4 regions of the Roseibium sp. LAB1 genome follow, and region 1 is predicted to be linked to each of the others. Evidence: predicted binding sites of a transcription regulator. Region 1 holds the regulator's gene; each other region holds the start of a gene.
What was found. Region 1 encodes PhoB, which activates phosphate uptake and scavenging genes when phosphate is short. Its sites were predicted from a motif close to TGTCATNNANCTGTCAT; they were not measured.
Positions count from the first base shown of each region.

Region 2: ACYQ54_RS04320 (UDP-2,3-diacylglucosamine diphosphatase) is a predicted target of PhoB. The motif match lies at 4,149-4,165, and genes of this name have one in related genera.
Region 3: ACYQ54_RS19680 (DUF1045 domain-containing protein) is a predicted target of PhoB. The motif match lies at 5,062-5,078, and genes of this name have one in related genera.
Region 4: ppk2 (polyphosphate kinase 2) is a predicted target of PhoB. The motif match lies at 2,606-2,622, and genes of this name have one in related genera.

Region 1 covers NZ_BAAGIB010000002.1:814,095-821,709, forward strand. The annotation lists gene argF (ornithine carbamoyltransferase) at 1-555, opposite strand, end outside; gene ACYQ54_RS13670 (acetylornithine transaminase) at 555-1,751, opposite strand; gene ACYQ54_RS13675 (GcrA family cell cycle regulator) at 2,192-2,728, shown strand; gene phoB (phosphate regulon transcriptional regulator PhoB) at 2,970-3,671, opposite strand; gene phoU (phosphate signaling complex protein PhoU) at 3,752-4,447, opposite strand; gene pstB (phosphate ABC transporter ATP-binding protein PstB) at 4,479-5,276, opposite strand; gene pstA (phosphate ABC transporter permease PstA) at 5,288-6,640, opposite strand; gene pstC (phosphate ABC transporter permease subunit PstC) at 6,640-7,615, opposite strand, start outside.
Region 2 covers NZ_BAAGIB010000001.1:907,699-915,313, forward strand. The annotation lists gene ACYQ54_RS04305 (protoglobin domain-containing protein) at 1-623, opposite strand, end outside; gene ACYQ54_RS04310 (threonine ammonia-lyase) at 1,030-2,055, opposite strand; gene ACYQ54_RS04315 (glycosyltransferase family 4 protein) at 2,254-3,303, opposite strand; gene ACYQ54_RS04320 (UDP-2,3-diacylglucosamine diphosphatase) at 3,300-4,124, opposite strand; gene ACYQ54_RS04325 (SDR family oxidoreductase) at 4,373-5,152, shown strand; gene ACYQ54_RS04330 (OmpP1/FadL family transporter) at 5,218-6,495, opposite strand; gene ACYQ54_RS04335 (TRAP transporter substrate-binding protein) at 7,091-7,615, opposite strand, start outside.
Region 3 covers NZ_BAAGIB010000003.1:368,882-376,496, reverse strand. The annotation lists gene phnF (phosphonate metabolism transcriptional regulator PhnF) at 1-224, opposite strand, end outside; gene phnG (phosphonate C-P lyase system protein PhnG) at 357-845, shown strand; gene phnH (phosphonate C-P lyase system protein PhnH) at 845-1,471, shown strand; gene ACYQ54_RS19700 (carbon-phosphorus lyase complex subunit) at 1,475-2,599, shown strand; gene ACYQ54_RS19695 (alpha-D-ribose 1-methylphosphonate 5-phosphate C-P-lyase PhnJ) at 2,596-3,525, shown strand; gene phnK (phosphonate C-P lyase system protein PhnK) at 3,522-4,310, shown strand; gene phnL (phosphonate C-P lyase system protein PhnL) at 4,319-5,023, shown strand; gene ACYQ54_RS19680 (DUF1045 domain-containing protein) at 5,170-5,919, shown strand; gene ACYQ54_RS19675 (alpha-D-ribose 1-methylphosphonate 5-triphosphate diphosphatase) at 5,916-7,061, shown strand; gene phnN (phosphonate metabolism protein/1,5-bisphosphokinase (PRPP-forming) PhnN) at 7,075-7,615, shown strand, end outside.
Region 4 covers NZ_BAAGIB010000003.1:646,535-654,149, forward strand. The annotation lists gene ACYQ54_RS21090 (ASCH domain-containing protein) at 1-168, opposite strand, end outside; gene ACYQ54_RS21095 (carboxyl transferase domain-containing protein) at 173-1,780, opposite strand; gene ACYQ54_RS21100 (TetR/AcrR family transcriptional regulator) at 1,856-2,497, opposite strand; gene ppk2 (polyphosphate kinase 2) at 2,720-3,628, shown strand; gene ACYQ54_RS21110 (Gfo/Idh/MocA family protein) at 3,985-4,992, shown strand; gene ACYQ54_RS21115 (MBL fold metallo-hydrolase) at 5,116-5,955, opposite strand; gene ACYQ54_RS21120 (GlxA family transcriptional regulator) at 6,051-6,974, shown strand; gene ACYQ54_RS21125 (inositol monophosphatase family protein) at 7,002-7,615, opposite strand, start outside.

The sequences.
Region 1 (7,615 bases):
GATGCGCAGTTCGAAGTCGAGGCGTGGTGCGGCATGGATCCAGGAGGCAAGCACGTTGTTGCTGTCGCCTGTCCAGGCGACGCTCTTGCCCTTGATCGAGCCGCGATGCTCTTCGAAGGTCAACAGGTCAGCCATGATCTGGCAAGGATGCGAGACTTTGGTCAGACCGTTGATCACCGGCACCGTGGCATTTTCCGCAAGTTCGCGCAGTTCGTTGTGATCGAGAATACGGATCATGATCGCGTCGACGAAACGGGACAGAACCCGTGCCGTATCGGCAATGGTTTCGCCGCGGCCGAGCTGCATTTCAGCACCGGTCAGCATCAGGGTCTCGCCGCCAAGCTCGCGCATGCCGACATCGAAGGAAATGCGCGTGCGGGTCGACGGCTGTTCGAAGATCATGGCCAGCACCTTGCCAGCCAGCGGGCCCTGGCCCCGGTGCACACCATTTCGGCTCGACTTGATCTTCCGGCTGGTGTCCAGGATGGCGCGCAGTTCGTCGCCTTCGAAGTCCGTCAGATCCAGAAAGTTCCGGTAGGTTCCGTTTGCGGTCATCAGGCCGCTCCTTCCGCCAATTTAGCTTCCACCGCAACAGCTGCCTGATCCAGGCGCTCGACGGCAGTGGAAATTTCATCTTCGCTCATGGTCAGTGGCGGCATGATGCGCACCACGTTATCGCCGGCAGGCACTGCCAAGAGACCCGCTTCACGGGCCGCAAGAACGTAATCGGCTACCGGCACCACGCATTTCAGACCGAGCATCAGGCCATTGCCGCGCACTTCCGCCAGCACGTCCGGATGGCTGTCCACGAGCCCGGCCAGCTTCTGCTTGAAACTCAGCCCCTTCTGCCGCACGCTTTCCAGGAAACCGTCTTCCAGCACCACGTCCAGCACCGCATTGCCAACCGCCATTGCCAGCGGATTGCCGCCAAAAGTGGTGCCATGCGTTCCGGGAGAAAGGGCTGCCGCCGTTTCCTCGGTTGCAAGGCATGCGCCCATCGGGAAACCGCCGCCGATCCCCTTGGCAATCGCCATCAGGTCCGGCTCAACGCCCGCCCACTGGTGAGCGAACAGCTTGCCGGTCCGTCCGACGCCGGTCTGGATCTCGTCGAAGATCAGCAGAATGCCGTTGTCGTCGCAGATCTTGCGCAGCGCGCGCAGGAAGTCGGCCGGGATCTCACGAATACCGCCCTCGCCCTGAACGGGTTCGATGGCGATGGCCGCCGTATGAGGGCCGACGGCGTCTTTCAACGCGTCCAGATCACCAGCCGGCACCTGGTCGAAACCGGGAGCCTTCGGACCGAAACCCTCAAGATATTTTGCCTGGCCGCCAGCCGCGATGGTCGCGATGGTCCGGCCATGGAAGGCGCCTTCGAAGGTAACGATGTGGAACCGTTCGGGATTGCCATTGTCATAATGATAGCGGCGCGCGCATTTGATCGCGGCTTCCATCGCCTCGGCGCCGGAATTCACGAACAGCACCTTGTCGGCGAAGGTAGCCGCGCACAGGCGCTGCGCCAGCCGCTCGCCATCGGGGATCTGGTGCAGGTTGGACGTATGCCATAGCTTGGCGGCCTGATCCTGCAATGCCTTGACCAGATGCGGATGGGCATGACCGAGTGCGTTGACCGCGATGCCGGAACCGCAATCGAGGAATCGTCGGCCGTCAGTCGTTACCAGCCAGACACCTTCCCCATGATCGAAAGACAGGTTCGATCTTGCGTAATTTCCGAATAGTGCAGTCGCGGACATAACCTCGTTTGTCTCCCTTAAACGCCCTTGCTGTCCCAGCGTCGCCTCGACGCCGGGCCGTCACCTTGAAAAGATGCCGAAGGGCCAAAACGCAACGTGCCGCCCCGATGAGGCGGCACGTAGCGGCTTTCTTATACACTGCCGGTACCATGCGCTGTCAATGGAAATGCCGCACAACACATTTCAGATGTCACGGAAGGCAGATTTCGTAAAATTCTCAATGACCTCGCCATAATTGGGGAAAAGTCGTTTCATCCCCAACTGGTTTGGGTCCGGCGGTTGCCTGACAAATTAACGTTATTGTAACCTCTCAGCAATCAGACACGAGATCTCGTGAGGCAAATCAACAAGAGGCACTAGATCTGCCAGCATTAGGCGTGCATGTGCATGCTTAACACGGGGTTAATGGCCGCAGGTCGGTCGAACTAAAGGGTGCGGCGATGAGTTGGACAAACGAACGGGTTGAGCTTCTCAAAAAGCTTTGGGGCGACGGCTTGAGCGCGAGCCAGATTGCAGGCGAACTGGGTGGCGTCACCCGTAACGCCGTGATCGGCAAGGTGCACCGTCTTGGTTTGTCCGGCCGTGCCAAGTCCACTTCGTCAAGCGCGAAGCCTCGCCGGCCGCGCTCGGCCGCGCCTGCGACGGGTGCCGCGCCGAAGAAACCTGTCACGTCTCATCCTCAGTCAATTGGCGCAACGGCCCTGAAAGCCGACATTTCGCCGGCGCCTGTGGTGGAAGCCAAGCCGCGCGTGGAACCGATTGCCGAACTGGTGCCGATCTCGCAACGGGCCACAATCCTGACGCTGACCGAGCGGACCTGCAAATGGCCGATTGGCGATCCGGCAACCGACGACTTCTATTTCTGCGGCCGCCAGTCCGACGCCGGCGTCCCCTATTGTGTCCATCACTGCAAGATTGCCTATCAGCCGGTCGCCGACCGTCGACGCGATCGCAAGACGATGGCCCAGGCAGGCTGATAGCCTCCAGGCAAACCCAGCTCATGAAAAGCCCGCCGTTCTGGCGGGTTTTTTTGTTTAGGCTTTCACACGGAGGGTTGCACAGCCCTTCCAGCGGCATCAATGCCGGATCTCATCCTGAGATGACAAGGCTCTTGGTCAATTCTCTAACGCACCGTCGGCTCGCCAAAAGGCAAACATCCTGAAGCGCAAAAAGCCCGCTCGAAAGCGGGCTCCTTATTGCTTATTCCGCATTAGGTGCTCAGGCGGTTGCTGAAGTGAACTGGTCGTTGAAAGCATAACCGGCGCCGCGAACGGTACGGATCGGGTCCTTCGCCTTGCCCTTGTTCAAAGCCTTGCGCAACCGGCCGACGTGCACGTCGACAGTGCGTTCGTCCACATAGACGTCATGGCCCCAGACCCCATCGAGCAGTTGCTCGCGGGAAAAGACACGGCCGGGCGACGTCATCAGGAACTCCAGAAGGCGGAATTCGGTCGGCCCCAGGTGGATTTCCTTGGCGCTGCGGCGAACCCGGTGGGTTTCGCGATCCAGTTCGATATCCCCGGATCGCAGCATGGTGGACACCACTTCCGGGCTCGCCCGCCGCAGGATGGCGCGCACACGGGCCATCAGTTCGGGCACCGAGAAAGGCTTGACCACATAATCATCGGCACCGGTCGACAGGCCACGGATACGCTCCGCTTCCTCGCCGCGCGCCGTCAGCATGATGACCGGCAGGCGTTCGGTATCCTCGCGCGCCCTGAGACGGCGACACAGTTCAATTCCGGACAGGCCCGGCAGCATCCAGTCGAGCAACAACAGATCCGGCAGGCTTTCCCGCAGGCGGATTTCCGCCTCGTCACCCCGGACACAGGACTCGACCGAGTACCCTTCCGCTTCCAAATTGTATCTCAAAAGAAGGCTGAGCGGTTCTTCGTCTTCAACGATGAGCACCTTCGGCATACATCTCGCTCCAATTACCGCAACCGGCGCCCGAGCGCCGGCCGTTTAGACTTTTTTGCAAATCCGTCGAACGTGAGCGGTCAGACCGCGCCTGTTTCGTCTACCTTTGCCCGGTCTTCCGGCAGACGTTCGCCAGTGACCATGTAATAGACGTTCTCGGCGATGTTGGTCGCGTGGTCGCCGATGCGCTCGATGTTCTTGGCGCAGAACAGCAGGTGGACGCACTGGGTGATGACGCGCGGATCTTCCATCATGTAGGTCAGGAGTTCGCGGAAGATGGACGTATAGATCGCATCGACCTCGGCATCGGCTTCCTGAACCCTGCGCGCGGCTTCCGCATCCTTGCGGGCGTAGGCATCCAGGACCTGCTTGAGCTGGGACAATGCCAGCTCGGTCATGTGTTCGACACCGATCGCGAGCTTCTTGTTCTGCAGGTCGCTGTCGATGGCGATCACCCGCTTTGCCACGTTCTTGGCAAGATCGCCGACACGTTCCAGGTCGTTGGCAATGCGCGTGGCAGCGGTGATTTCGCGCAGGTCCTGCCCCATCGGCTGGCGGCGGACGATCAGCTCGATCAGCTTCACTTCAAGTTCGTTGTAAAGACTGTCCAGACGGACGTCGCCCTTGATCGTCGCCTTGGCAAGCTCCAGATCCTGCGACACCAGCGCAGAGACCGCATCGGCGAAAGCTTTCTCGGCAATACCGCCCATTTCTGCGACCTTGCCGGCCATGGCCGTCAGTTCGTCATCGTAAGCCGTGACTGTATGTTCAGACATCCTGTGTCCCCTTCAGAAACCTAAAAAATGCTTAGCCAAAGCGGCCCGTAATGTAGTCCTGCGTACGCTTGTCCTTCGGGTTGGTAAAGATGTCCTCCGTCAGACCTTCCTCCACCAGAACACCAAGGTGGAAGAACGCGGTACGCTGAGACACACGGGCAGCCTGCTGCATCGAGTGGGTCACGATCACGATGGTGAAGTTTTCACGCAGTTCGTCGATCAGCTCTTCCACCTTCGCCGTCGCGATGGGGTCAAGCGCCGAGCACGGTTCGTCCATCAGGATCACTTCCGGGCTCACGGCAATCGCACGGGCGATGCAAAGACGCTGCTGCTGTCCGCCCGACATGCCGGTGCCCGGCTCGTCCAGACGGTTTTTCACTTCTTCCCAAAGGCCGGCCTTCTGCAGGCTGGACGCTACGATTTCATCCAGCTCGGCCTTGCTGCGGGACAGGCCGTGGATCCGCGGACCGTAGGCGATGTTGTCGTAGATCGACTTCGGAAACGGGTTCGGCTTCTGGAACACCATGCCGACCTTTGCGCGCAGCTGCACCGGATCGACCTTGGGATCGTAGATATTCTCGCCATCGATCTTGATCGAGCCTTCGACACGGCAGATGTCGATGGTGTCGTTCATGCGATTGAGCGTGCGCAGGAAGGTCGACTTGCCACATCCGGACGGGCCGATGAAGGCCGTTACGGAGCGCGGCTGGATTTCAATGTCCACGTCCTTGATGGCGTGGGTATCGCCATAATAGACCTGCACCTTGTTCGCGGAAATTTTGCTTTCGGTCATGGTTTTCGCCTGTTCAAAATTCGGCATCTCGTTCATCGGAGCAATCCTTACCAGCGGCGCTCAAACCTGCGGCGCAGGATGATCGCGATAATGTTCATGGTCATGAGGAAGACCAGCAGCACGATGATCCCGCCCCATGCGCGCTCATAGAATGCCGGATCGGCGCGTTTCGCCCATTCGTAGATCTGGGCCGGCATGGCCGAGTTCGGAGAAAAGAAACCGGCAGCCACGCCATCGGGGAAGTTCGAGGCGATGAAGCCGACCATCCCGATCAGCAGCAGCGGAGCTGTTTCCCCGAGGGCCTGCGCCAGACCGATGATCGTTCCGGTCAGAATGCCCGGCATGGCCAGCGGCAGCACGTGGTGGAAAATCGACTGCATCTTGGAGGCGCCGATCCCGAGGGCCGCATCGCGGATGCTCGGCGGAACCGCCTTCAGCGAGGCGCGCGTGGAGATGATGATCGTCGGCAGTGTCATCAGCGTCAGCACCAGACCACCGACGAGCGGTGCGGACTGCGGCAGATGCATGAACTGGATGAACACCGCCAGGCCAAGAATACCGAACACGATGGATGGGACCGCGGCGAGGTTGGAAATGTTCACCTCGATGAGATCAGTGAATTTGTTCTGCGGAGCGAATTCTTCCAGATAGATGGAAGCGGCGACGCCGATCGGCAGTGACAGGAACAGCACCACCAGCATCATGAACAGTGACCCGATCATGGACGCCCCGATGCCGGCCTGCTCCGGACGGCTATCAGAAGCATCGGTGCCGGTGATGAAGGCCCAGTTGAAGCGCTTCTCCAGAATGCCGGCAGACTGCATCTGGTCTGCCAGATCCAGATGTGCTGCATCCAGGTTCTTGTCTTCGGCAAGATCTTCCCGCTTGACGCGGCCCTTCAGGTAACCGTCGACACGGGAGGAGGCAATCAGCTCGAAGGTGACGGTCGAACCGATCTTGTCCGGATTGGCGAGAACGTAGTCACGAACCGTCGCGGCGGCGCCTGACGAGAACAGCTTCTGCAGGTCTTTCGCCGACATGTCCGTGGTGATGTTGGCACCGGCGAGTTCCCTGGCAAAGGCGTCGTCGATGATGGCGCGGTATTTGGAGGTCTTGACCACCGATTTTTCCGCTTCGGTAATCTGCTGCTGATTGAGTGGGACATCCACCTTCAGAAAGGTCTGGCTGAAGGCGCCAAGACCGTTGGAAAGGATTGCCCACAGAAGCGCGACGAGGAAGAACAGGCCAATGCCGATGGCGATGATGCCATAGAGCTTGAAACGGGCTTCCGCGGCATTGCGCTTCCTGGTCAGCGGATCGAGTTCGAGAAGTGAGGTGATCTTGTTCGGGGCCGGAGCACTGGTCTTGTCCGACGGAGGCGTAAGGGTCGTGTCGGTCATTAGTCGTACTGCTCCCGATATTTGCGCACGATGAAGAGCGCGAAGATGTTGAGCCCCAGGGTCACGACAAACAGGGTCATGCCGAGCGCGAAGGCGACCAGCGCTTCCGGGGAGGCAAAGTCGTTGTCGCCGGTGAGCTGGCTGACGATCTTCGCGGTCACGGTGGTCATCGCTTCGAGAGGGTTCATGCTGAGGCGGGCAGCGGCCCCGGCCCCCAGGACCACGATCATGGTTTCACCGATGGCGCGAGAAGCCGCCAGCAGGATGGCACCGACGATACCCGGCAGGGCCGCCGGCAGGATGACCTGCTTCACCGTTTCGGAATGGGTGGCGCCAAGGCCGAGGGAGCCGTCGCGCATGGCCTGGGGCACGGCGTTGATGATGTCGTCGGAGAGGGAGCTGACGAATGGGATCAGCATGATGCCCATGACCGCGCCTGCGGTGAACACCGAGGAAGCGCCCGACATCCAGCTGACGCCGAGCGCACCGCCGGAACCGAACAGGTTCATCAGGAGTGGACCGACCGTCAGCAGCGCGAAGAGACCGTAAACGATGGTCGGAATACCGGCCAGGATCTCAAGCAGAGGCTTGGCGATGGCCCGCACGTGCGGCGTTGCATACTCGGACAGGTAAATCGCTGCGAACAGGCCGATCGGCACGGCGACTGCCAGGGCAATCAGGGAAATATACATGGTCGCCCAGATCAACGGCACGATCCCAAGCTCCGATCCGCCGCCAAAGCTTGGCGCCCAGGTCAGGCCGAAGAAGAAGTCGGCAGCCGGATAAAGCCGGAAGAACTCGACTGTGTTGAAGATCAGCGAGAGCACGATGCCGACGGTCGTCAGGATGGCGATAGAGGCCGCTGCGATCAGGATGTAGCGGACAACTGTTTCCACCACGTTGCGGGCACGGAAATCCTTGTTGGTGCGCATCACGCCGACAGCAAAACCAATCAGACCGGCAGCCAGAACCGCA
Region 2 (7,615 bases), on a different contig from region 1:
CGGTCTCCAATGGCGCCTGTCTCGCGCCGCAGGCTGCCGGAGGACGCTTCGAGCTGTTGCGAGGCCGTGCCGAGTGTGCCGACGGTGCCCCCGAGCACGCCCTGAAATTCCTGGATGGCAGCTTTCAGTTCGGTCTCGCGCCCGACGGCATCAGCCACCATTTTCTCGTGATAGGTGGAGATCGCGACATCCATGTCGAGCATGACCAGCTTGGTCAGCACCTGCACGGCGCGCATGCGCTTGCCGGAAGACATGAAGCGCTTCTTCAGGATTGTTTCAGTCAGTTGCGTCAGGGCGAAGGAATAGCCACCGATGTACCAGCTCGGGTCCAGGCCGATCCGCACGTGCGTCAGGCCGATTTGCACCGCGCGCTGCTGATAGGCTTCATCAGGACCCGTTGCGAACAGACCTTCCCAATGGTTCATCTGAGCCTTCACCAGGCGGGACTGCTGGCTGCCGACAAGCGCTGCCAGGTGCGGCACGGTTTTCACGTGGGCGTAGAACCCGTCCAGAACCGTCGGCAGGGCCTCCTTGATCACCGGCCAGACGGATTGGGCCAATGTCCGGTCCTCATCCGTGAAACGAAAAAATTTCAGCCGGTCTTTCAAGGTGTTTGTCTGCATGAATGCCTCTTGGATCAGCCTGTGGCCGACCGGGTTGTCGGACGCCTCCAGCTGATCGCTTTCCAGTTACCGGACCGCCGGGCTTTTCTGTGGAAAGCCAAGGGATCCTGATCCAATAAGGCGCGAGTTACCCGAGCTTCCGCGAGTCCTTGCAGACCGTTGGAAGGCAGAATACGGCTAAACGCGCCATGCTCGATGCATCGGTACGCTGGCAATGTTCAGGTGATGAAAGGAGAAGACGCGGCGCCGTTGCCCGGCAATCCACGCTGGATTTCAATTTTCAGCAGCCCTGTTCGCGCCGTCCCGACGAAAAGGCAAACAGGACTGCCTGGCCCGGTCTCCTCCACCCGACTTCGGCAAGTCATGCTTGTGGAACCGCTCTAGCGGGTAGCCCCCTAAAGGCGCGTTAACGGGACAGCGCAGTCTTTAGCATTTGTGGATCGATGTTTCCGCCAGTCAAAACGATACCGACTGTCTTGCCCTTGAAAGGCAGCTTTCCGGCCAAAAGTGCTGCAAGTGCAACTGCTCCGCCGGGCTCAACGACGAGCTTCAGTTCGGTGAACGCAAAGGCAACGGCAGCCAGAGCTTCCTCGTCTGTGACAGTCACGCCTTCACCCGCTACGCGGCTTAGAATTGAAAAGCCGATATCACCCGGCGAATCGGACAGGAGCGCATCGCAGACAGAGCCGGTCTTTACGGCATTGGAGAGCCGCTCACCGGCTTCCAGCGAGCGCTTGTAGTCGTCGAACAGCTCCGGTTCAGCAGTATGGAAGACCGTTCCGGGTGACTTGTCTTCCAGCGCCAGGGCAATGCCGCTGGACAATCCGCCACCGCCGGTACAGGCGAGCACGTCGTCCAGATGCAGGCCCAGCGCAGCCGCCTGGGCCGCCATCTCCAGTCCGACTGTGCCCTGCCCTGCGATCACACCGACATCGTTGTAGGGGTGGACAAACGTCGCTCCTGACTTGGAACACAGGTCTCCTGCAATCGCGTCACGGTCTTCGGTCTCACGATCGTAAGTGATGACGGTCGCCCCGTAGCCGCGTGTGCGCTCCAGCTTGATCCTTGGAGCGTCGGACGGCATGACGATGGTTGCGGGCATACCGAGCAGCTGCGCGCTTGCAGCAACGCCCTGCGCGTGGTTTCCGGACGAACAGGCCACAACGCCTCTAGGTCGGTCTGCCAGCGGGATGAGGCTGAGGCGATTGAAAGCCCCACGGAACTTGAACGACCCGCTGCGTTGCAGGTTTTCCGGCTTGATGACAACAGTGGCACCGGTCAGCTCGTCGAGAAGCGGATGCCGCAGTAACGGCGTCAGCAGCGCCTCGCCGCGGATCCGCTCCGCAGCCGCTTCGATATCCTCAATCGTAACGGTCCTTCCGTCCGACTTCGGGCTGGCTTCAACAATTGGCTGCGATTGCATATTCGTCATCGGAACTCGCTCTAAACGTCAAACAACTGCTCGGGGGCCTGCCGCAGAAGCGCACAAGGCAATGCCTCGGCCCCTTTCAGGGCCGGGTCTCAATGCAAGTGTTTTCACAGGAAAGCGGGCAGTTCCAGCGGGAACTTGTCTTGGTGTCAATTTCGTGCCCCGCCCTGCGCAGCGCCTCGAAACACCCGGACAGCGGCCTTATTCGGCGGCTTTTCCTTGCGTCGTCCGGCTGTTGTGAATGTCCTGTGCCTCGATGCAATTGTCCAGGAACTGACGCGCACTGGCCGCCCATGTGTAGTTCATGGCGATCGCCCGGCAATGGTCTCGCGGAATATCAAGCGCGGCTTCCGCCGCTTCCCGCAGGTCCTCGGACAAAACACCCGCGCCCGTATCGCTGATGACGTCGAGCGGCCCCATCACCGGGAAGGCGGCAACCGGCACCCCGCAGGCCAGGGCCTCCAGCATCACGTTGCCGAAGGTGTCTGTGAGAGACGGGAACACGAACACATCCGCGTCCGAATAGTGCCGTGCAAGGTCCTCGCCCACCTTCGAACCGGTAAAATGCACGCCCGGATACTCCCGGCGCAGGCTGTCGAGTTGGGGGCCGCCACCAACAACAACCTTCGATCCCGGCAGATCCAGATCCAGGAACGCTTTGATGTTCTTCTCGACTGCGACCCGGCCGACGTACATGAACACCGGCCGCGGCAGATCGGCAGGCAGAACGGACCCCTGATAGGGCTTGAACTGCTGTTCATCTACCCCGCGCGACCAGCGCATGAGATTGGTAAAACCGCGGCCGCGCAGATCCTTTTCCAGCGACCGGGTCGCGACCATGCAGCCGCAGCCGGAATTGTGGAATCGGCGCAGCCAGCTGTAGGACCAGGACAGTGGAACCGGCAACCGGGCGGACACATATTCGGGAAACCGGGTGTGGTAGCTCGTGGTGAAGGGGCGGCCGGCTTTCCTGGCAACGCTTGCCGACAGAAGGCCGAGCGGACCTTCCGTGGCAATGTGCAGATGCTCGCAACCGTAGTCCTCGATCTTCCGGCGAACGATGCCGCGGTGGGTCAGTGACAGGCGAATTTCCGGGTACGTCGGACATGGCAGCGTCGTGAACTCTTGCGGGGTCAGGAATTCCACCCGTACGCCGATCTTTTCAAGTTCCTCAGCCGTGCGTTCCAGCGAGCGAACCACGCCGTTTATCTGGGGATGCCAGGCATCCGTCACAATCAGAATGGAACTCATGCGGCGACCGGCGCTTCCTTGGCTTTCTCCGGCACAGCCTCCTGCTGGGTACGGTCCACCCATCGGATCACCTCAAATGTTCCATCATGGTGCTCGGCAACCGCGGTGCAGCTTTCCACCCAGTCGCCCGTGTTGATGTAGTGAATGCCATCCAGATCACGATCCGCGGCGTGGTGAATATGCCCGCAAATGACGCCATCGACACCCTGCCGGCGTGCCTCGTCAGACAAAGCCTCTTCGAAACGGCCGATAAAACTGACCGCATTCTTGACCTTGAGTTTGGCCCAGGCGGACAGCGACCAGTAGGTCAGCCCAAGGCGGCGGCGCACCATGTTGACCCAGGTGTTGACTCCGAGCGCGGTCACATAGGCCTTGTCGCCAAAGAAGGCCAGCCACTTGGCGTGGCGGATCACCACATCGAACTGATCGCCGTGAATGACCAGATAGCGTTTGCCGTTGGCGGCCTCGTGAACGATGCTGTCGGTCACTTCGACACCGCCGAAATGGGTACCAAGGAAACTGCGCAGAAACTCGTCGTGATTTCCCGGAATATAGATGATACGCGCGCCCTTGCGGCCCTTGCGCAGGATCTTCTGCACAACGTCGTTGTGCAGTTGCGGCCAGTACCAGGATCGCCGCAGCCGCCAGCCGTCGGCAATGTCGCCAACCAGGTATAGGGTCTCGGCTTCATTGTCTTTCAGAAAATCAAGCAGCATCTCCGCCTGGCAACCGCGTGTGCCAAGATGGACGTCGGAAATAAACAAGGCCCGGTAATGCCGCGATGCCTCAGCGGTAGACATAGCACTTCTCCAAATTCCCATTGGAGCGCTATAGACGCGATTCAAGTATCACTATTATGACAAATGACGAGACTTCCTCGAGGCCGATTGTTTTCCAGCTTAATGATTAACACCGGCACGGATCGGGTATTGGCCTCCCTCACTTCATTCCGTTGCTTCACGAACATCTTGCCGGATGCTGACCCGCTCCATATGTCCCTGACGGCATTTGACAGCATCGGGTTTTGCCAGCCACAAAGCATGTCCAACCTGCATCAAGGAGAACGTTCATGGACCTCGGCCTCAAAGGCAAAAAGGCAATCATCTGTGCGTCAAGCCGCGGCCTCGGCAAGGGCTGCGCCGAAGCACTGGCGGAAGCAGGCTGCGACATCGTCCTGAACGGACGTAACGAAAAGGTTCTGGAAGAAACCCGCACCTTGCTGCAGAACCGCTTCGGCGTGAGCGTTGCCGCCATCGCAGCGGATGTCTCCACCCGGGACGGACAAGAAGCGCTTCTGGCGGCCTGCCCGGACCCGGACATCCTGGTCAACAACAACGGTGGCCCACCCCGGCGCGACTATTCCGAGCTGGACCGTGCGGCGCTGATGGAAGGTGTGGTGCAGAATTTCGTCACCCCCATCGAGCTGATCCAGGCGGTTGTTCCCGGCATGAAGGGGCGCGGTTTCGGCCGCATCGTCAACATCACTTCGCTTTCGGTAAAGATGCCAATCGAAGGTCTCGATCTGTCCAGCGGTGCTCGGGCGGGGCTCACGGCATTCCTGGCCGGCGTCTGTCGCCAGCTTGCCCCCCACGGCGTGACGGTCAACAACCTGTTGCCCGGCAAGATGGACACCGACCGTCTGAAAGGCGGCTTCGAGCGCGCCGCGCAGCAGTCAGGCAAAAGCATCGAGGATGTCCGGGCGGCACAGGCAGCGGAAATCCCGGCAAGACGTTTCGGTTCAGCCGAGGAATTCGGCCAGACCTGCGCCTTCCTGTGCTCCCGGCACGCCGGCTACATTACCGGCCAGAACATCCTGATGGACGGCGGTCTTTATCCGGCGGCGTTCTAAGCCCTTGTCAGAAACGAAGGCCGGAGCAATTGCCCCGGCCTTTCTTGAACTGCTGACCAGTCGGATCAGAACTTGTAGCGCAACGCGGCGGAGATGATGTTGACACTGCTGTCGACATCCCCCGAATAGGTACCGAATGCCGCGTTGTAGTCCTGGTGATTGGAATCGATGTTAATATCGGTCGATTCCGGAATGATGTGCGTATAGCCGAGATCAAACGCCAGGTGCTCGTTGAAGGTGTAGCTGGCACCAGCCGACAGCCACCAGCGGTTATTGTCCGGCAGGCGCGTGGAGCGGATCTTTTCGTCGATCGGCGAAATCTCGTAGCCGACACCACCGCGGAAGGTCAGCTTGTCGTTGAAGTCGTATTCGCCGCCCAGCGAGAAGAACCAGCCGTCATCATAGTTGAAGTGCAGGACTGTGGCCGCGGTACCGGTTGCATCGTTGATGGCGCGCGGCGACTTCAGCCGGCTCCAGTTGGTCCATTCAACCGTTCCCAGAACGCGGATCTTGTCGGTCACCTTTTGTTTTGCGGACAGGTTGATCATGTCCGGCGTGATGACGCCAAGGCCAATCGCCGTCGTGACACCACCGGCGAACAGATCGCCATCAAGATCGTGACCGACACCGGAGCGGTACCCGAGACCGATTTCCGTACCTTCGAACGGCCGCACCGTCAGACCCGCAGTCACACCAAAGCCGATATCGTCACCGGAAATCTGGTTCGAACGTGGAAACCCTGCTCCGGATGTGGCGTCGGCGGACTTCAGCGAGACATCCAGATATTGCGCCTGAACACCGATCGCGATCGCGAACATGTCGTTGATCTGGAGCGCGACGGTCGGATTGACGTTCAACGAGAACACGGAAGACGAACGCGAATAGAACTGAGCTGCCCAATTCTGCTCCGGTTTCGTCGACAGGCCGAAGGGCGCGTTGATACCAACACCGAAGATCAGCTTGTCGTTCAGCCGGTAGGCTGCATAGGAAGCGGGAATGAACGCGTCGGATGCGATATCACCACTGCCGATGGATGACGTGCCGAGGAACCCGCCAGACAGCGTGCCGTTGATGTCCGAGCTAGGGAAGAGCCCTGTATTGTGTGCTTCGATGGTCAGGCCCTGCTGGGCGCCGATAAGCGACGCCGGGTTCCAGTACATCGAAGAGATCGAACCACCGGACGTCCCATACCCGGCAAAAGACATACCCTGAAAGTACGAGCTCTGTTCTCTAAGCGCAAAACCGCCTGCAAAGGCCGAGTTTGCAACCACTGATAGAGCTGCAGCTGTAGTAGCAAGTAGAACTGATTTCTTGTTTGCCCACGGCATTAAGTTTCCTCCCATCCCTTAGCCACCGGATGTTTCATGACAACCTGACACAGGGTTTTAGGAGAACGCCGTCCGTTTCAACTGAATAATTACGCCAGTTCTGCCGTCATTTCTTCATGCTGCAATGCGAAATGCGCGGCATTTTTCGTAAGGAATGCTGCGTAGACGATCAAAACACTTCAAAAAGGACAGGTTCCAAGTCTCTTCGTCACCGGACCGACACACTTTCAAACATTTGCCTAAAAAATAAGCACTTAAAATGTCAGCTTCCCATAACGTAATTTAACCCTGAATCGTTGCGGCTTTGCCACAGGTTTCGCCACGGAATGTGGATCGCTTGTAGGACAAGTCCTTTGAAATTCCTTGGTAAAAACGCCAATCACCTTTCCTAACGGAATGTCGATCCGCGCACTACGGCACTTCAAGCTGGAGGCTTGCGCTGACACTTTGTCAGGAAGTTTTACTGCGCCTGATGCGTTTGTTTCACGCGTGATTCCGGAATGACAGGCTGACCGGTTGCAAGCTGCGAACCGGCAGGTTGCACCGGTTCGCGCGCAAAGATCATCTCGGGATCCATTAGCAGTCCTGTCGGCGGCCTGGAGTGGCCGGTCTAACCGTCCCGGGCTTCCAGGAAACGGCGCATGGCAACGTCGCTCCAGGGGGCCAGACGGGCTCTGGCAGCCATATGGCTTTCGTAGATCCTCTGACTGAGCGCATCCTTGCTCGCAAATTCCGCCAGCACGACTGCCGCGGTCTCCCGCAGCGCATCCAGCACATCATCGGGATAAGAGCGAACGGTGACGCCGTCTTCTTCCTGCAGGAGCTTCAGGGCGCCGGCATTTTCCCATTCGCTTTCGGCAAGCGACCGGCCGTTTTCGGCTTTGCAGGCTTCCAGAATGATCGCGCGAAGATCTTCCGGCAGGCCTTCCAGCGCCACCTTGTTGAACAGCGCTTCGCCGGTGCCATTGGGCTCATGGAAGCCGGGCGTGTAATAGGATTTGGCAGCTTTCTGGAATCCCATTGCCCGGTCCGACCATGGCCCCAGGAATTCCGTCGCATCCAGCACGCCGCTATCCAGTGCCTGGAACAATTCGCCGGGTGGCAGACTGACAGGGGTTGCCCCGAGCCGGTGCAT
Region 3 (7,615 bases), on a different contig from region 1:
CCGCGGCCCTGGTCGGCCCGCAGAATGCCATCCGAGGTCAGGGCGGCGATCGCCCGGCGCACCGTGTGCCGGTTGACGCCGAACCGGGCCGCCAGTTCGGATTCCGGCGGCAGGCGACTGCCTTTTTCAAAGGCGCCGCTCACGATTTCCGCCTTCAGCGTTTCCATGATCTGGCGCCACACCGCAATTCCGGCGCTGCGGTCGAGAGTGCTGTTCGTCGTCATGAGCCCGTCATCAAATTTCGGTACCAAAGAGTCAACCGGATTATTTGTCTAGACAAATAGACAAATCGATTCTAGGACAAGGGTGTTTTCGAACACTTTCCGAAGAACCGCCCAACCCAAAAGGCGCGCTTCATGACAGATACCTCTTCCACCGCTTCCTCCCTGGACACCGAAGCAGGCGCCGCTGTTGGCGCCCGCCAGAAAGTCATCGCGACACTTGCCGCGGCCTCTGCCGAAGCCGTTGCGGAAAAATTCAACGCCCTTCCTCCCCAGAGCTATGAACTGGTGCGCCAGCCCGAAACCGGTCTGGTGATGGTGCGTGGCCGCATGGGCGGCACCGGCAGCCCGTTCAACCTGGGCGAGGTCACCGTTACCCGCTGCGTCGTCCGGCTGGAAACCGGTGAAACCGGCAACGCCTATAGCCTTGGCCGCAACAAGCAGAAGGTGCTGCAATCTGCCGTGATCGACGCCTTGTGGCAGCGCCCGGCGATGCAGGACCGCATCGAGGCGGACATCATCGCACCGCTGGCCGAAGCCCAGGCAGGCGCAAAGGAAACCGTCCGCGAGGAAACCGAGGCCACCAAGGTCAACTTCTTCACCATGGTGCGGGGAGACAACTGATGAGCGCAGCAAACGCAACCGCCGCCGCCCCGCTGGCCGCGGGTTTTCAGGATCCGGTTCACGATGCGCAGGGCTGCTTCCGCGCCATCATGAACGCCATGGCCCGCCCGGGCACACGGCAGGCGATTAATGCCGGCAACCTGAAGCCGCCCGCACCGCTGACGCAGGTGGCTGCCGCCATCGCCCTGACCCTGTTCGACTATGATACGCCGATCTGGCTCGACAAGCCGCTGATGGCCTCGGAAGCGGTGAAAACCTTCCTGCGTTTCCACACCGGCTGCCCGATCGTCGCCGAACCGGTGGAAGCGGCCTTCGCGCTGGTCAGCGCACCTGTGAGCATGATCCCGCTGGCAAGCTTCAACCAGGGCTCCGCCGAGTATCCGGACCGGTCGACCACGGTGATCCTGACCGGTCAGGACTTTGGCGCAAACCCGGCGGTCACATTCAGCGGCCCGGGCATCAAGGACACGGTTTCCTTTGCCTCTGGCCCGGTTCCGCCGGTGTTCTGGGACCAGGTGATCGCCAACAACAGCCAGTTTCCCCGGGGCATCGATCTGGTCTTTGCCGGCCAGGACGCGCTGTGTGCCCTGCCCCGTTCCACCCGCATTCTCAAAGCGGAGGCCTGACCCATGTATGTAGCCGTAAAGGGTGGCGAGAAGGCCATCCGCAACGCCCACAAGCTCATGGCCAAGCGCCGCCGGGGCGACACCTCCGTTCCCTCGCTGACACTGGAGCAGATTGCCCAGCAGCTGTCCCATTCGGTTGCCCGTGTCATGGGTGAAGGCTCGCTCTACGACGAGACTCTGGCTGCGCTTGCCATCAAGCAGGCGCGCGGTGACCTGATCGAGGCCGCTTTCCTGATGCGTGCCTACCGCACGACCCTGCCGCGCTTCGGCTACAGCCAGCCGGTCGACACCGCGAAAATGCTGGTGGAACGGCGCGTCTCGGCCACCTACAAGGATCTGCCCGGTGGCCAGGTGCTGGGCCCGACCTTCGATTACAGCCACCGCCTTCTGGACTTCGCGCTGGCCGCCGGGGAGGACGGCCTCGAAAAGCCGGTCGAAACCGCCCGCGTTGAAGACGACAGCATGCCGCGCGTCACCGATCTGCTTGGCGACGAAGGTCTGATGGAGCCGGACCCGGTGACCGACGAGGACGCCCCCGTCGGCGACCTGACCCGCGAACCTCTGTCCTTCCCCGCAGACCGGGACCTGCGCCTGCAGAACCTTGCCCGCGGCGACGAAGGTTTCCTGCTGGCCCTGGCCTATTCCACACAACGCGGCTACGGCCGCACGCACCCCTTTGCCGGCGAGATCCGCTATGGCGAAGTGGAGGTGGAGTTCTTTGCCGAGGAGCTCGGCTTTGCCGTCACGCTTGGCACCATCAAGGTGACCGAGTGCCAGATGGTCAACCAGTTCAAGGGCTCCACCAAGACGGCCCCAACCTTCACCCGCGGCTACGGTCTCGTCTTCGGTCAGGTGGAGAGAAAGGCCATGTCCATGGCCATGGTCGACCGGTCCATGCGCTGGCAGGAACTGGGTGAGGAACCATCCGCCCCGGCCCAGGACGTCGAATTTGTCCTGTCCCATTCCGACAACATCCAGGCGACCGGCTTCGTCGAGCACCTGAAGTTGCCGCATTACGTCGATTTCCAGGCTGAACTGGACCTCGTGCGCCGCATGCGCGGCGAATGGTTCGAAAAACGCCGCCAGGAAGAAGAAGAGGGCAGTACTGCCCAGGAGGCCGCAGAATGAACGACACGGCTCAGATTTTTGAACAGGGCGAATACAACTTCGCCTATCTGGACGAGCAGACCAAGCGCATGATCCGCCGGGCCATCCTGAAGGGCATCGCCATTCCGGGTTACCAGGTGCCTTTCGCCTCCCGCGAGATGCCGATGCCCTATGGCTGGGGCACCGGCGGGGTGCAGGTGACGGCAGCAATTCTGGGCAAGGACGATTGCCTGAAGATGATCGACCAGGGCTCCGACGACACCACCAACGCTGTGTCCCTGCGCGGTTTCTTCGAGAAGACCGCCGGTGTACGCACCACCTACGAGACTTCTGAGGCCAGCGTCATCCAGACCCGCCACCGGATTCCGGAAAAGACCCTGCGTGAGGATCAGATCCTGGTCTTTCAGGTGCCGATCCCCGAACCCCTGCGTTTCCTGGAGCCGCGTGAGACCGAAACCCGGAAGATGCATGCGCTCGAGGATTACGGCCTCATGCACGTGAAGCTTTACGAGGACATCGCCAAGAACGGCCACATCGCCACCACCTACGCCTACCCGGTGAAGGTCAACGACCGCTACGTGATGGATCCTTCGCCGACGCCGAAATTCGACAATCCGAAGATCGACCAGATGGCCGCGCTGCAGCTTTACGGCGCCGGGCGTGAGAAACGCATCTACGCCATTCCACCCTACACCAAGGTGAAGAGCCTCGACTTCGAGGATTACCCGTTCGAGGTGCAGAAATTCGACAAGCCCTGCGGCCTGTGCGGCGCGGAGAATGTCTACCTTGACGAGGTCATCCTGGATGACAAGGGCGGACGCATGTTCGTCTGCTCCGACAGCGACTATTGCGAGGAACGGCGCGCGGACGGCCATCTGGGCCCGATGGCGGCCGATCCTGCGGCACACCAGTTCGGTGCCACCCAGGCAGAGGAGACCGTCCGATGAACGCCTTTCCATCCACGGACCCGCTGCTGCAGGTTCACAACGTCACCCGCTACTATGGAGACCGCATCGGCTGCGCCGATGTCTCCTTCGATCTGTGGCCCGGCGAAGTGCTGGCCATTGTCGGCGAAAGCGGCTCCGGCAAGACCACACTGCTCAACTGCCTGTCGACACGGCTCGCGCCGACGGCCGGCGCCATCGAATACCGCATGCGCGACGGCACGATGCGCAATCTCTACCAGCTGACCGAGGCCGAACGCCGCCTCCTGATGCGCACCGACTGGGGCTTCGTGCACCAGAACGCCGCCGATGGCCTGCGCATGAACGTCTCCGCCGGTGCCAACGTTGGCGAACGGCTGATGGCGGTTGGCGAACGCCACTACGGCAACATCCGCTCCACCGCCGACGACTGGCTGGGACGGGTGGAAATCGACAGTGACCGCATCGACGACGACCCGCGTTCCTTCTCCGGTGGCATGCGTCAGCGCCTGCAGATCGCCCGCAACCTCGTCACAAGACCGCGGCTGGTTTTCATGGACGAGCCGACCGGCGGCCTGGATGTCTCCGTGCAGGCCCGCCTTCTGGACCTGCTGCGCCGTCTGGTGGCCGACCTCGGTCTGTCTGTGGTGATCGTCACCCACGATCTTGCGGTTGCCCGGCTGTTGTCGCACCGGATCATGGTGATGCGCCATGGCAATGTCATCGAAAGCGGCCTGACGGACCAGGTGCTCGACGACCCGCGCGAGCCCTACACCCAGCTGCTCGTTTCTTCCATTCTCCAGGTATGAGGACCGAAATGCCCGTACGCCTCTATCTCAACAATGTCGGCAAGTCCTTCACCATGCACCTGCAGGGCGGAACCGTCATTCCCGTGGTCGAGAAGGTCGAATTCTCGGTCAATTCCGGGGAATGTGTCGTGCTTGGCGGCCCTTCCGGTGCCGGCAAAAGCTCGATCCTCAAGATGATCTACGGTAACTACCGCTGTGACGAGGGCCAGATCCTGGTGACCGTCGGCGATGAAATCGTGAACATTGCCGGGGCCGAGCCACGCAAGGTTCTGCGCCTGCGCGAAGACACGATCGGCTACGTCAGCCAGTTCCTGCGCACCATTCCGCGTGTATCGGCAGAAGATGTGGTCGCCGAACCGTTGATCGCCCAGGGCACCAGCGAGGAAGAAGGTGTCGACAAGGCACGCTCCCTGCTGTCGCGACTGAATGTGCCGGAGCGCCTGTGGACCCTGCCGCCGGCCACCTTCTCCGGTGGCGAGCAGCAGCGCGTCAACATCGCCCGGGGCTTCATTGCCCACTATCCGATCCTGCTGCTGGATGAGCCAACCGCCTCTCTCGATGCGGCCAACCGGGCCGTGGTTGTCCGCCTGGTGGAAGAGAAGAAGACACAGGGCGTCGCCATGGTCGGCATCCTGCATGATCAGGACGTTCGGGAGGAGATCGCCGACCGCATCATCGACGTGACCGGGTTCAGCGCGGAGGCGGCCGCCTGACACGCGAAACGAGGAAAGGCTTGCAGGCGGGCGCAAACTGTCACAGAAAAGTCACCGCCCGCCTTTAGGTCACTCCCTCAGAAAATTGAAGGATGTGGCCCTGCCACATCCCGGCCGAACCACATTTCAAAATCGCGATTCCATTCATGCGCTACGCTCTCTATTTCGCCGCCGATGCCGACGACCGCCTGATGCAGCTCGGAAATTCCTGGCTCGGACGTGACCCCTTCACCGGCACGCCCCTGCCGCAGCCGCAGCTGCCCGGCGTGACACCGGCCCGGTTTCAGGAACTGACGACCGATCCGCGCCGCTATGGATTTCACGGCACCTTGAAGGCACCGTTCTCGCTTGCTGCCAACCAGACCGAGGCGGGACTTCTGGACGCCTGCCGGAGCTTTGCGGGGGAAATCGCACCTTATGAAGTCCAAGGGTTCGGCGTAAACCGGCTTGGCCGCTTTCTGGCGTTGACCCCGCAAGCCGAGGAGCCGGCATTGCGCGCGTTTGCCAGCTTGTGCGTGCGCCGGTTCGAGCCATTCCGCGCCCCGCTGTCCGAGACAGACCTGGAACGGCGCCGCAAGAGCGGTCTGTCGGAAAAACACGACACCTATCTCGTCAGGTGGGGCTATCCCTATATTTTCGACGAGTTCCGCTTCCACCTGACCCTCTCCAACAAGCTGGAAGACGATACCGACATGGAACGGCTGGCAAATGCCGCCCACGAGCACTTTTCGGATGTCACCGGCAAGAAGCGCCTCTGCAAACACGTTGCGCTTTACACCGAAGCTGAGCGGGGCGCGCCGTTCAAGGTCCACACCGTTTTTGAACTGAGCGGCAGCACCACCCCTGCCGACGCCCTCAGCCAGGCCGAGCGTCTCTCCCAAGAGGAAACTGCATGAGCAAGCATCCCAAAGTCTTCAAGAATGCCACTCTGGTTCTCGCAGGCGAAGTGTTCGACGGGTCCCTGACGGTCGATGATGCCGGCCTGATTTCCGGCATCGGATCGCCGACCGATGTCGACGGCCATGATTGCGAAGGCGACTTCCTGCTGCCGGGCCTGATCGAGCTGCACACCGACCATCTGGAAACCCACTACGCACCACGTCCGAAGGTGCGCTGGAGCCCGGTCTCCGCCGTGCAGGCCCACGACGCCCAAATCGCCTGCTCTGGCATCACCACGGTGTTCGATGCGCTGCGCGTCGGCATGGATGAAGACGCCGACCTCGGCTATTCGGACATGCGCGCGCTTGCGGATGCCATTGAAACCGGCCAGCGGGAAAACCGCCTGCGCGCCGACCACTTCATCCATTTGCGCTGCGAAGTCTCCGCACCGGACGTGCTCAGCGCCTTCAAGGTGTTCGAGGACGACGACAGCATACGGCTGATCTCGTTGATGGACCACACACCCGGACAGCGCCAGTTCGTGTCGATGGATGCCTACAAGATCTACTATCAGGGCAAGAAGGGCTTCACCGACGCCCAGATGGACGATTTCATCCGCAAGCGCCAGGCGCGCGCCAGCAGCCTGGCGCCGGAAAACCGCAAGCAACTGTCGGCCATCGCCCGGTCGCGCGGTATCGCCATCGCCAGCCATGACGACGCCACCACCGCCCACGTGGACGAGGCGATTTCACTTGAGACGAAAATTGCCGAGTTTCCGACCACACTGGAAGCTGCCAGGGCGTCGCACGAGGCCGGCATGGCCGTTCTGATGGGAGCTCCGAACGTCGTGCGCGGCGGATCCCATTCCGGCAACATCTCGGCAAAGGAGCTCGCTGAAGCAGGTGTTCTGGATGTGCTCTCCTCGGATTATGTGCCGATTTCGTTGCTGCAGGCCGCGTTCCAGCTGGCTGCGGAGGTCGAGGCGATTGCCTTGCCACAGGCAGTTGCCATGGTCACGGCAACGCCTGCAAAGGCCATCGGTCTGGACGATCGCGGCATTCTGGAACCCGGCCTGAGAGCCGATCTCATTCAGGTGAAGATGGTTGGCGACATTCCGATCGTGCGTGGTGTCTGGCGCGAGGGCAAGCGGGTTGCCTGAGGCTGCTTCCGACATGACAGAAAAACTCGGGCCGGGCCACATGGTTCTTGTGGTCGGCCCGAGCGGGGCCGGCAAGGACACGCTGATGGCCGCGCTGAGAGCGCGCCTGTCGGGACGGAACGACGTCAACTTCGCGCGGCGCGCAATTACACGTCAGGCCGATGTCGACGCCGAGGATCACGATACGCTCTCCCGCATGGAGTTCGAAAGCCTGAGGGCCGCCGGAAAGGTCGCGCTGTGCTGGGAAGCCCATGGGCTCGGCTATGTCATTCCGGCAACCTACGACCGGGCAATCGAAGCGGGCCAGACAGTGATCGCCAATGGCTCGCGCAAGGTGTTGAAGCAGGCAGAAGACAAATACCGGAATGCAAGTGTCCTGCTGATCACCGCACCGGTCGAAATTCTGGCCGAACGCCTTGCCGCACGCGGCCGCGAAACCAGGCGGGAGATCGAGGAGCGGCTGCGCCGCGCCGACCTGGAGCCGGAAAACGTCGCCAACCTGATCCGCATTGAAAACACCGGCACGGTGGAGGATGCGGTTGACAGGATGGTCA
Region 4 (7,615 bases), on a different contig from region 1:
AACAGGAAGGATCTCGCCGCCTTCCTCATAACTCTGCAAGGCGCCACATGTGGCGGTTTTTTTGCCCGCGCGGACGAGGGCGATAAGCTCGGCGCACAGGTCCTCATTGTCGCCGAACTTGAAGGTTTCGGCGCCGGGATATCTTGCTTTCAGCTCGTCGATGGACATCGGATCACATCCTGAAGAGACCGAAGCGTGTGTCTTCGATCGGTGTGTTCAATGCTGCCGACAGGGACAGTCCCAGAATGTCCCGGGTCTTGCGCGGGTCGACTATGCCATCGTCCCAGAGCCGGGCCGTGGCGTAAAGCGGGTGGCCCTGCTGTTCGAACTGGTCGACGATCGGTTGCTTGAACGCCTTTTCCTCGTCTGCCGACCAGCTGCCGCCCTTGCGCTCGATGCCGTCACGGCGAACGGTAGCAAGCACACCGGCGGCCTGTTCGCCGCCCATGACGGAGATGCGGGAATTGGGCCAGGTCCACAGGAAGCGGGGCGAATAGGCGCGGCCGCACATGCCGTAGTTGCCGGCGCCGAAGGAGCCGCCGACCAGCATGGTGATCTTCGGAACGGAGGTGGTGGCAACTGCGGTCACCAGCTTGGCGCCGTCCTTGGCAATGCCGCCGCTTTCGTATTTGCGGCCGACCATGAAGCCGGTGATGTTCTGCAGGAACACCAGTGGCACCTTGCGCTGGGAGCAGAGCTCGACGAAGTGGGCCCCTTTCACCGCGCTTTCGGAAAACAGAACGCCGTTGTTGGCGATAATGCCGACCGGCATGCCATGGATATGGGCGAAGCCGCAGACCAGTGTGGTGCCGTAGCGGGCCTTGAATTCATCGAAGCGCGATCCGTCGACGGTGCGGGCGATCACTTCGCGGATGTCGTAGGGCGTTTTCAGATCGGCCGGAACGACACCGAGGATTTCGTCCGGATCGTAGAGCGGGTCTTCCGGGGTCTGCAGCGCGACGGATGGGGTCTTGGTGCGGTTGAGGCTGGCGATGGCGCGGCGGGCGAGCGCCAGTGCGTGGGCATCGTCGCGGGCAAGATGATCGGCAACGCCGGACAGGCGCGTGTGAACATCGCCGCCGCCGAGATCTTCCGCAGATACTTCCTCGCCGGTGGCAGCCTTCACCAGCGGCGGGCCAGCCAGGAAGATTGTGCCCTGGTTCTTGACGATGATGGTCTCGTCCGACATGGCCGGCACATAAGCGCCGCCCGCGGTGCAGGAGCCCATGACGACCGCGATCTGGGCGATACCTTTTGCCGACATGTTGGCCTGGTTGAAGAAGATGCGGCCAAAGTGGTCGCGGTCCGGGAAGACCTCGTCCTGGTTGGGCAGGTTGGCGCCGCCGCTGTCGACCAGATAGATACAGGGCAGATTGTTTTCCGAGGCAATTTCCTGGGCGCGCAGGTGTTTCTTGACCGACATCGGATAATAGGTGCCACCTTTGACGGTGGCGTCATTGGCGAGGATCATCACCTCGCGGCCTTCAACCCGGCCGATGCCCGCGATCATGCCGGCGGCGGGAGCCGCGCCCTCATACATCTCGTGGGCGGCCAGCATGCCGACTTCCAGGAAGGGTGAGCCCGGATCGAGCAGGCGGGAGACGCGTTCGCGCGGCAGGATCTTGCCGCGGGACACATGACGCTGTCGGGCGGTCTCGCCACCACCGTCCAGGGCTGTCTGGGCTGCTGCCTTGACGGTGTCCATGGCCGCCTCATGGGCGGCACGGTTGGCTGCAAACTGTTCGCTTCTCGGCGATAGGCTCGATTTCAGGATGCTCATGTCACCCGGTCTCCCTTGGAACAACCCTTTGGGCGGTTGATCTCGTTCTCGTGTTGGCTCCCCAAGCGTCCGGTTTCACGCCAGAGGGGCCGGAATGTCTCGGTTCTCCGGCGCGACGGCCTTGCGCGCCAGGTCAAGGTAAAGCTCTTCGATGTCCTGCCTGGAAAGGCGTCCGCCTTCGCGGTACCAGCTTGGTATGGCGGTCAGCATCGCGATGATCGCGCGGGTCGTGACCCTTGGTTCGTGCACGCTGTAGCGGCCCTGCGCAGAGCCTTTTTCCAGAATATCCGTCAGGATGCCTTCGTAGCGGCGGCGCTCCGTCTCGACGGTGTCGAAATTGTCAGGCTCGAGATTGCGCAGCTCCATGTAGGAAATGAAAACCTCGTCCGTCCGTTCCAGGTGATAGCGGATGTGAAAGCGCACGAAACGCTCCAGCGGGTCCATATCGACAGGGAAGGGGGCTTCGTCCCAGGCGGCCAGAAGCTCGCCCATATGGGCCAGCATCAGGTCCTTCAGGATATCCTGCTTGGTCGGGAAGTGATTGTAGAGCGCACCTGGCTGGACACCGACATCGGCGGCGATTTCGCGCATGGAGACAGCTGCATAACCATTGGCGGCAAAACGTTTAAGGGCGGCCTTGCGCACACGTGCGGCAGTCTCCTGGCCCTTGGCTCCCGTTCTGGAGCGGCTTTGCGGTCTTGCGGCTGCACTTGCCATCTCGTTCCTCCCTGCCAGGAAAAATAAATGAACGTTCGTTCATTTGCAAGGGTGATTTGTGTGTGAAAGCGTTGTTGATAGAAAGAATGAGAGGGGAACCGGTGCGACTGTCAAAAAACTTTCATGGATAACCTGTTCACAGTCCATGGGCATTCTGCGTCCGATTGAATGCGCAGCCGATCTTGGGCGTGTCGCCGGGATGTATTTCAAAGGAACCGATTGATGACCGAAGAGAGTGCAAAAACCTGGGTTGAAGCGGAATGGGCCGACAGCCTGGACGAAGAGCTGGAAATGGAGATCGACGATTTTCTCATCGCCAGGGATCTCGCCTTCATCTCGGAGAAGAAGCACAAGTCTTCCATCGACCGGAACACCTATTTCCATGAGCTGCTGCGCCTTCAGGCCGAGCTGGTCAAGCTGCAGGACTGGGTGCAGCACACCGGCGAGAAAATCGTGATCATCTTCGAGGGCCGTGACGCGGCCGGCAAGGGCGGTGTCATCAAGCGCATCACCCAGCGGCTCAATCCGCGTGTCGCGCGTGTTGTTGCGCTGCCGGCGCCGACGGACCGTGAAAAGACCCAGTGGTACTTTCAGCGCTACGTGCCGCATCTGCCCGCGGCGGGCGAAATGGTGCTGTTCGACCGCTCCTGGTACAACCGGTCCGGCGTCGAGCGGGTGATGGGGTTTGCCGATGACAACCAGGTCGAGCAGTTCTTCAACGACGTTTCGGAATTCGAGCGCATGATCGTGCGGTCCGGCGTACGGCTGATCAAATACTGGTTTTCGATTACCGACGAGGAGCAGCAGCTGCGCTTCCTGATGCGCATCCACGATCCGCTGAAGCAGTGGAAGCTATCGCCGATGGATCTGGAATCCCGGGTGCGCTGGGAAGACTATACCAAGGCCAAGGAAGAAACGTTCGAGCGAACCAACATTCCCGAAGCCCCGTGGTTCATCGTGGAAGGCAACGACAAGAAACAGGCCCGCCTCAACTGCATCAGCCATCTACTGTCGATGATCCCTTACGAAGAAGTGCCGCACGATCCGATCGAGTTGCCCGAACGCGTCTATAACTCCGACTATGAGCGCAAGGTGCTGCCGGAGCATCTCTACGTGCCGGAGAAATTCTGACGCGGGTCGCCGCTTCCTGCACGGCGCGGTGACGGGCTTCGTTTAGATCTTTCCGGATACCACCGATGTCCCCCCGGGCGAGCAACGCGAGACCCGTGGCCCACTCGTTTGCAGAGCGTTGAGGCTGGAGCGGGTGTCGACCGGAAATTCGCGTGTTTCAGCAAGCAGTTTCGCGATTGGTCCCCGGATCTGTGCTCCGCTTGTCCGGGGTGACGCAGAAATGAGGCAGGGTCTGTTTCCTGAATGCTGCGCTGACAACGAGAGCAGACCTTTCTTCTGCCTTTCTGCCCTTGCGGAGTTAAATCGTTTTATGTCATCTGGCGTGCGTACCTCAAAATCATGGGAAGGATGCCGGCATGACGGAAAAGACTATCAAGTGGGGGATCGTTTCGACCGCGAAAATCGGTCTCGAGAAGGTCATTCCGGGCATTCAGCAATCCACGACGGGTATTGCCTATGCAATCGCCTCGCGCGATCTCGGCCGGGCGCAGGAAGCCGCCAAGGAGCTTGGCATCGAAAAGGCCTACGGATCCTATGAGGATCTGCTTGCGGATCCGGAAATCGATGCGATCTACAATCCGCTGCCCAACCACATGCACGTGCCCGTGACGATCCAGGCGGTGAATGCCGGCAAACATGTGCTGTGCGAGAAGCCGGTTGCGCTTAACGCCGAGGAGGCATCGCAGCTTCTGGACCTGCCGAAAGACAAGCTGGTGGCCGAAAACTTCATGGTGCGGGCGCATCCGCAATGGATCAAGGCGCGCGAAATCGTGCGTTCAGGCGACCTGGGGGAACTCAAGGCCATCCACACCTTCTTCAGCTATTACAACGACGATCCGGGCAACATCCGCAACAAGGCCGATATCGGCGGCGGCGCGCTGCTCGACATCGGCTGCTACACCATGCTGGCTGGTCGGTACTTCTTCGATGCCGAACCGCAGCGGGTGGTGTCGCTGATCGACCGGGATCCGGAGTTCGGCACGGACCGGATGACCAGTGCCCTGCTCGACTTCGGCAACAACCGGCATCTCAACTTCACCGTCTCGACACAGCTCACGCCCTATCAGCGCATTCATCTGGTCGGCACGAAGAAGAGGCTGGAAATTGTCATTCCGTTCAATGCACCCCAGGGCGAGGCAGTGCAAATCCGGCTTGACGACGGCTCACTGCTCGGTGATGCCTCGATGCAGTCGGATATCATCGCGCCCTGCGACCAGTATGGCGAACTGGTGGATGTGTTCGGCCGGGCGATTTCCGGTGAAGCGCCGCTGCCCTATGGCGCGCAAGACGCGGTTCAGAACATGAAGATCCTCGACGCGATCTTCGCATCGGCGGACAAAGGCGGCTGGGTCAGCATCGGCTGATCCTTTTGTACGTTCCGCTTTCCGACCAACGCAGTCCCGGCCTTGAGCCGGGACTGCGTTTTTTGAAGACCTCCGACGCAAGGCCGGGGGAAGTTTAGTAGCGCCGCGTAAGTCGCCGTGCGCTTAAACCTCCACAAAGCCGAAACCGTTGCCGTGCGGTTCCAGACATCCGAAGCGGTCCGTAGACAGATGAGTTGCGGCGAAAGGGATCCTGTCCGCCGCAAGGCGGTTGAACAATGCCTTGCGTGTTTCCACCGCAAGATCAGGATCACTGTCGAGAGCGTAGTGGACCTGCGGATTGGCAAATTGCAGTGCATCGGACACCACCACGTCGGCCAGCAGGATCATTTCCCTGGAGCCGGCTGCAAGATGGACCGCCTGATGTCCCGGTGTGTGGCCTGGTGCGAAAACCAGACTGATGCCGTTGCCAAGATCGGCATCGCCGCGATGTAGGCGCAATTGATCGCCGATTGGTTTTGCCAGCTTCTGTATGAGACCGACCAGCGGGCGTCGTTCCTCCGGAACAGCGGCCAGCAGGGCCTCGTCGGTCCAGAAGTCCCACTCCGTCGCCTGAACATGGATGTCCGCATTCGGAAAGAGGCTGCTGCCGCTTGCCGACAGTCCGCCGATGTGGTCGGCATGCATGTGGGTGATGATGATATCGGTCACCGCTGCGCGGTCTTCTTCTTTTTCCGGGGTCTGCCACGTCAGGGCACCGCTAGCCGGAAACCTGTCCTTCAGAAAATCACCCGAACCGGTGTCGACCAGAATCTTGCGGGTTCCCGTTTCGATCAGCCAGGTATTGGCGCCGAAGCGTGTGCCTGGGCTGACAGCCTCCTGTTCCGCTGGCGACGTATTGGAAAAATAGGCGGCGGGAATATCGAGATAGCCGTCTGACAGGGCCGTAACCGTGAGGTCGCCAAGTGCAAGACGGGAAGCGGATCTTTCGAGAGTGCCGAGCATCAGGGTCTCCGTGTCTGTTTACCGGACGGACTCTAGCTTCGGGCGTTCACTCAAACGATTGGCGTAAATGACAAAGAATGTGCTAAATCAGCCAAATGGGTCAGCCGCTTGCCATCGCCATCCTCGCTTATCCGGGATCCCTGAAATCCGCCGTCTACGGGCTGCAGGACGTGCTCGGCCATGCAGCGGGCCTCAGCGGTGCGGAAATGACGCTGGACGTGCTGAAAGATTTCTCTGCGGCGGCAGAACGCTATGACGCGGTGATCCTGCCGCCTTCGGCGGGAAGGGTTCGCCTGGAAGATGTTCCGGTGCTGCCTGGTTTTTTGCGGCACTTGCACAGCAGTGGGGCGATCATCTGTTCGGCCTGTACCGGGCTGACATTCGTTGCAGCGGCCGGTCTGGCGGCGGGTCGCAAGGTGACGACCCATTGGGGGCTGGAACAGCGTCTTTCGGCTGCGTATCCGGACCTCAGGCTGGATACGGACCAGCTGCTGATCGAATATTCCGACCTGATCACGGCGGGAGGCCTGATGGCCTGGGTCGATCTGGCGCTGGCACTCATCGAACGGTTTCTGGGATACCCGGTGGCCGTTGCCACGGCGCGGCATTTCATTGTCGATTACCGGCGCCGCGACCAGCGTCGGTTCAGGCGTTTCCTGCCGGATCTTCGACATGGTGATGCGTCCATCCTGAAAGTGCAGCATTTCCTGGAGATCCGGTCCGGCGACGATGTGAGCGTTGCCGATATGGCGCGCGAAAGCGGGCTGCCGGGACGGACCTTTCAAAGGCGCTTCAAGGCGGCAACGGGTCTGGCTCCGAAACACTATCTCCAGGAATTGCGCATCGAGAGAGCCAGAGACCTTTTGATCGAAACGGATCGGCCGGTCTCGGAGATCTGTTTTGCCATTGGCTACAATGACCCGCCGTCCTTCGTCCGCCTGTTCTCCCGTCTCTCCGGCCTGACGCCGGGGGCGTTCCGGGATCAGTACAGGCGGGAGGATCTCAAGCTTGCCGATTGAAGAGCGCCAGTTCAGGCAACCATGCTCTCAAGAGGTCAGCAGGCGCTCGCTTTCGCCTGCCAGAGCCGAAAGCTCCTCGAAAGCGCCGGGACCGGCAGCCAGAACCGGGCCACCGTCGAGTATGGCATCGCCTTCAACGGGGAAGGGACGGTAACTGCCCCCGGCTTCGACAACCAGGCAATAGCCGGCAAGGCAATCCCAGGCATGCATGGAAGGTTCGTAGAACCCTGCCAGCCTGCCCGCAGCCACCAGAGCCAGCATCTGGGCGCCCGACCCTGTGCGGATGTAGTTGCCGCCGCGCGCCATCAGGCCGGTGATAAGCGCTCCGATCATTTCCGGCGGTACGGCATTGTTGGCGCCGATCCCGGTCAGGCTGTTCTGCAGCGTCTTCGATGCGTCAAGCCGGAGCGGTTCGCCGTTGAGTGTTGCGCCGCCACCCCTGACAGCTGCGAAGCTCTCGTCGTCGCAGGGCACACGGATAACACCCATGACCAGATCCGCTCCGCTCAGCAGCGCGATGGAGACGCACCAGCTCGGCAGGCCGTGGACGAAAGCGGAGGTGCCGTCAATGGGATCGACCACCCAGGTGAACCCGCTGGTGCCTTTTTCGATGCCGTGTTCCTCACCCAGAATACTGTCTT